Linked DNA regions of Glaciimonas sp. CA11.2. The protein of the gene in region 2 interacts with the protein of the main gene of each other region in a pairwise test. Links are inferred from orthologs where the notes say so. Each region holds a gene or a part of one and is shown on either strand. Other genes may lie near its edges.

What was found. Proteins that work in one complex are often made in the same cells at the same time.
Region 1: the proteins of ruvA (region 2) and ruvC interact in binary tests that used the Escherichia coli proteins (3 or more experiments, as listed by UniProt). The link is inferred for Glaciimonas sp. CA11.2 from one-to-one orthologs.

What each region holds. Positions count from the first base shown.
Region 1 is NZ_JAVIWL010000001.1:2,242,320-2,245,209, forward strand. Bases 77-2,890 are described here. They hold ruvC (crossover junction endodeoxyribonuclease RuvC), read left to right. Parts: upstream 77-1,119; coding sequence 1,120-1,662; downstream 1,663-2,890. Other genes in these bases: purH (bifunctional phosphoribosylaminoimidazolecarboxamide formyltransferase/IMP cyclohydrolase), read left to right, coding at 77-878; mraZ (division/cell wall cluster transcriptional repressor MraZ), read left to right, coding at 2,270-2,698; rsmH (16S rRNA (cytosine(1402)-N(4))-methyltransferase RsmH), read left to right, coding at 2,709-2,890. Outside these bases: more of purH, read left to right, coding at 1-76.
Region 2 is NZ_JAVIWL010000001.1:1,005,080-1,008,001, reverse strand. What follows is about bases 8-2,853. They hold ruvA (Holliday junction branch migration protein RuvA), read left to right. Parts: upstream 8-1,064; coding sequence 1,065-1,643; downstream 1,644-2,853. Other genes in these bases: ruvB (Holliday junction branch migration DNA helicase RuvB), read left to right, coding at 1,773-2,831. Outside these bases: RGU75_RS04275 (YaiI/YqxD family protein), read left to right, coding at 2,866-2,922. UniProt on the Escherichia coli protein: The RuvA-RuvB-RuvC complex processes Holliday junction (HJ) DNA during genetic recombination and DNA repair.

The sequences.
Region 1 (2,890 bases), 1.2 Mb from region 2 along the record:
CGGCGTTTTATCGCGACATTCAACCGATTGAAGGCGCGCTGGCGAATTATCGTCAATTGCAGGGAAAAGAACTATCCTTCAACAACATCGCCGATGCCGATGCTGCGTGGGAATGTGTAAAGAGTTTCGACGAAACGGCTTGTGTCATCGTAAAACATGCGAATCCATGCGGTGTGGCGGTTGGCACGTCCACGTTAGAGGCTTACAGTAAAGCATTGCAAACCGATCCGACCTCGGCTTTCGGCGGCATTATTGCGTTTAATCAACAGGTCGACGGTAATGCGGCTGAAGCAGTCGCCAAACAATTTGTTGAAGTCGTCATTGCGCCATCGTTTACGGATCAAGCCAAGCAAATTTTCGCTGCCAAACAAAATGTTCGCGTTTTGGAAATTCCACTCGGTAACGCACGTAATATCCATGACATTAAGCGTGTCGGTGGCGGCTTGCTGGTGCAAGCACCAGATGCAAAAAATGTTACCTTGGCAGAAATCAAGGTAGCCAGCAAAAAACAACCGACTCCTCAACAGTTGCAAGACCTGATGTTTGCCTGGCGCGTTGCCAAGTTCGTTAAATCGAACGCCATTGTTTTTTGTGGAAATGGCATGACGCTGGGTGTTGGCGCTGGTCAGATGAGTCGGGTCGATTCTGCACGCATCGCATCGATCAAAGCCCAAAACGGCGGGTTGTCGCTGGTCGGCTCGGCGGTTGCTTCAGACGCGTTCTTCCCGTTCCGTGATGGCCTCGATGTTGTTGTTAACGCTGGCGCCACCTGTGTGATTCAGCCAGGTGGTTCGATGCGCGACCAGGAAGTGATTGATGCTGCCGATGAACATGGCGTCGTCATGCTATTGACTGGCATTCGCCATTTCCGTCATTAAGTTGCCGCTAACAAGTTGCTGTAACCGACTAAGTTAATCGACTAAGTTAATCCGAGATAGCAACAAGGTAGTTGTTATAAACTTCGCAGCCATCTTGACCGGTCGTTTTATCCGGTCTGGTTGGTTGTAATCAATGAGCGTATTCAGCGGGCACGAAGGCCTGGCTTGAGTTTTCGCACGACGATTTATCGATCCGTATGATTTACACAGATAGAAGCTTTGCTGAGGTAGTCCGTTAACTATGAGAATCCTCGGTATTGATCCCGGTTTGCGTACCACTGGCTTTGGCGTTATTGACAAGCAAGGACACAAACTTGCCTACGTGGCATCCGGCACGATCAAGACACCGGACGCCAGTTTGCCGGAGCGTCTGAAAGTTATTTTGGCCAGTGTCTCCGAAGTGGTAAAGACTTATTCGCCGGACTGCTCGGCAATAGAGATCGTTTTTGTTAATGTAAATCCACAATCCACGCTGCTACTGGGTCAGGCCCGTGGTGCTGCAATTTGCGCGCTGGTTAGTGCTGATTTACCTGTCGCCGAATATACCGCTTTGCAAATCAAGCAAGCGGTAGCGGGGCACGGTAAAGCACAAAAGCAACAAGTCCAGGATATGGTCCAACGTTTACTGTCTCTGCCGGGTTTGCCGGGGACTGATGCTGCCGACGCCCTGGCCGTAGCGATTTGTCATGCGCACTCGGGGGATGCACTTGCAGCACTGGCGGCGCTTGCACCCTCGTTGGCGAAAAAAGGATTACGTGTAAAGGGTGGTCGTTTGATCGGGTAAATACCTTCGGTGTACTCAGGGCACTGGAAAGCGATACGACCGTCATTTTTTTGCCGAATTGGTGATAATCTTATTTTTGCAATATCGTTTTAATCTTGGCTTCAGTTTACCTTAATGTGTTTTTCTTCATGCTTTTTCTATTTTTTTCGCTATCCCAAAATCTGACTTCTTCCTCTGTCCTTTTTACCCTCCCAATTTGAATTGCTTATTGACTCGGCGCACCTGCGATGAACTCTTCTTTTCGAGTTTGTGTCCAGTTGTGGTCAAAATCCGAATTGCATTAGTCAAAAAATGCACAATTTAAGAGCGCATAAGACACCACTAAACACATGTGTTTATCTCATAAGAAACTTTTATAGTATTCGGTAAGTCCTTCATTAATAGAGGTATTTGGTTTTTTGTGGTTTCGAGGTTTTGTCGGCAAAGTTACGCTAAGTCATTGACTTTACACAAAAATTTGCAATTTACATGGACTAAATGGCTTGACCTCTTATAAGGCATACTCTAAAGTGGGTGGCAGTGTGAAAAAGTGTGTTTTTGTGGGGCGTTTTTGTTGCTCATAAAAACATTTTTTGCGCTGTTCACAGTATTCAACAAGGAGTCTGCGGTGTTTCAGGGTGCGTCAGCATTAAATCTCGATGCGAAAGGACGGATGTCAGTACCGTCAAAGCATCGTGACGCGCTGACCGTTCAATGCGAGGGTCGCCTGACCGTCACCAAACACCCGCACGGCTGCCTGCTTCTATTTCCACGTCCGACATGGGAGACCCACCGCGAGAAAATAGCGGCGTGGCCAATGTCGGCGCGTGCCTGGCAACGTATTTTTCTTGGAAATGCTTCTGATGTTGAACTCGATTCTGCCGGGCGCATTTTGATCGCTCCGGAATTACGCGTCGCAGTTGGTCTATCGCGAGAAGTAATGTTGTTAGGTATGGGAAGCCATTTCGAGATTTGGGATGCAGCCAAACTGGCTGAAAGCGAGTCGCAAGCAGTTGCGGCTGGCATGCCCGATGTTTTAAGTAACTTTTCATTCTGACGGCGCCAAGATGACTGAACAATCGGTGCCCGAATTCCAGCACCGCACGGTGTTGCTGGATGAGGCTGTAGAAGCATTAAACATTGTTGGACCACGTGCCGATGGCGTGTATGTCGACGGTACCTTTGGCCGTGGTGGACATAGCCGCAAAATTTTAGAAAGCCTTGGACCGATGGGGCGTCTGATTGCGTT
Region 2 (2,922 bases):
CACCCTTGTCACTGCACTGCAGTAATACAAAACTTTACTTCTTCTAGATTGCGTTGTTTGTTGCCCCATTGGGAACACACGACACTACAGTTTATGCCTGATGACCATAGCGAGTTGGTACCACCCCTTCCCATCCCGAACAGGACCGTGAAACGACTTTGCGCCGATGATAGTGCTGCAACCAGTGTGAAAGTAGGTCATCGTCAGGCTCTTATTAGAAAACCCTCCCCGAGTAATCGGGGAGGGTTTTTGCTTTGCAGAAACGATTTATGCAATGACAACACCCAACACCCAACACCCAACACCCAACCAACACACACCAACACACACCAACACACACCAACATTAACTACGCATCATCACCCCGCGCGCCGATAAGATGTAGTCTGCAAGACAAATTCCCTCAGTGCCAACAGTCAAACTCAACCCTACAGCCTCACATTTCGCCACGCTCTCCCAATCTTGAGATACTTAGGTAAGCAATCTCGTCCTATTTATAGTGGTAACGATTTTTTTATAAAAACTATAGCCACCAACCGGTAATCACTGGGCCATAAGCCATTAAGTCACATCCCACTACACCAAAATAATTGCCTCCCGCCGTGTTTGGAAAGATATCTGTCACCGCCCTTTGATCAAGCCTGCCTTCACCAAACTTTACTTTACGATCATTCTTTAAACCCAATCGATCAATGTCTCGTCATTCTGGTTTGATTTGTAAGTTAACATCGCGAAATTGTCATGCATTTTTCTTGGAAATCCCGAAAGACAACTTTGCGCACAATAATCTACCCTGATAATAATGCCTTATAAGTTACTTAGCGCCCGACGATCCTGTGGAGGCATCGTTTATGTAAAAAAAATTTACGAGAGCATTAAGAGACAGCATATTTTCGCCAACGTGTGAACCGCATGAGCAATGACGTCATCCAGTTAAATAGCAATGCCTAGAATATCTATATCCAAAATACGCTACTAAGCAAAACAACAAACAGACAACTACTGGGTTTTTAACCAGTTGTCCTGTATGATTTCGTATAAATTAAGACTAAGGTGCTACTAAGATGATAGGTCGTCTCTCCGGGATTTTACTTGAGAAAAATCCGCCGCAATTAATAGTTGATTGCAATGGCGTCGGCTATGAAGTAGGAGTACCCATGAGCACCTTTTACAATCTTCCCGCAATTGGAGAAAGGGTCGTCTTATTGACACATTTGGCCATACGAGAAGATGCGCATGTACTGTTTGGATTCGGCACCGCGGAAGAGCGCAACGTTTTTAAACAACTAATCAAAATTAGTGGAGTAGGTGCGCGTATGGCGCTCTCAATTTTGTCTGGAATGTCAGTTCACGACTTAGCACAGGCGATCACGTTGCAAGAGGCGGGACGCTTGACCAAGGTTCCTGGCATTGGCAAAAAAACTGCAGAACGTTTATTGCTGGAGTTAAAAGGAAAACTAGGTGCTGATATTGGCGCGGTCGGAGGACACCCCGTTAACGTTGTGACGGGTGATATTTTGAATGCGTTGGTTGCGTTAGGTTATTCCGATAAAGAGGCATCGCTAGCTTTAAAGCAAATACCAGAGGACATTACAGTATCCGACGGTATTAAATTGGCACTGAAGGCGTTATCCAAATTGTAATGTTATTTTATTAATGCTAATTTTCGCAATAAGCCGATGAGTATCAAATTTTCCCTCATTCAGATATGGCCGTAGCAAGCTTATCTAAACTACGACATCTAAACCTTTCAGTCCGGCTACAATTCGATCATGAGCATTCAAACCGACGACTTTACCGAGCAGCGAATTATCGCGGCCACTCCGGCCTCTCCAAACGAAGAGGCAATTGAACGTGCGCTGCGACCAAAGCATTTAGATGAATATGTAGGGCAGCAAAAAATTCGTGAGCAGTTGGAAATTTTTATTACTGCTGCTCGCCAACGTAAAGAGGCATTGGATCATACCTTGCTGTTTGGACCTCCAGGGCTGGGAAAAACTACTCTAGCCCACATCATCGCCCGTGAAATGGGTGTTAATTTACGCCAAACATCAGGTCCGGTCCTTGAGCGAGCGGGAGATTTAGCTGCGTTATTGACGAATCTCGAAGCAAATGATGTTCTTTTTATTGACGAAATTCATCGGCTTTCACCGGTCGTAGAGGAAATTCTTTATCCTGCTCTTGAGGATTATCAAATAGATATTATGATCGGAGAAGGTCCAGCCGCACGCTCCGTCCGGCTCGACTTGCAACCTTTTACGTTGGTTGGTGCGACGACTCGTGCGGGAATGTTAACAAATCCGCTGCGGGATCGTTTTGGCATCGTTGCCAGATTGGAATTTTATACGCCGGAAGAATTAACCAGAATTGTTACGCGCAGTTCGGCTTTACTCAACGCGCCAATAGTCGGGGATGGCGCGTTTGAAATTGCTAAGCGCAGCCGTGGTACGCCACGTATCGCCAATCGACTTTTAAGACGTGTTCGAGACTATGCCGAGGTAAAGGGAAATGGTGAAATAACTAAAGCCATCGCCGATGCCGCGTTAGTTATGCTAGATGTTGATCCAGTCGGATTCGATGTAATGGATCGTAAATTGCTCGAAGCTGTGCTCTTTAAATTTGGTGGTGGCCCGGTTGGTCTTGATAATTTGGCCGCAGCAATAGGCGAAGAGCGTGACACTATTGAAGACGTGCTGGAGCCCTATTTGATACAGCAAGGCTTCTTGCAGCGGACGCCGCGAGGTAGGATCGCGACTCCTGCTGCCTATGCGCACTTTGGTGTTAGTGCGCCGCAGACCGGTCCCAACGGCGAACTTTGGGGCCAAAATTAACAACCCCTCGGGCGGAGATGCTTCCGGCGCAAAAATGTCAACTTTCCAGATATGGATTGACGCTGACGCTTGTCCCAATGCGATTAAAGAA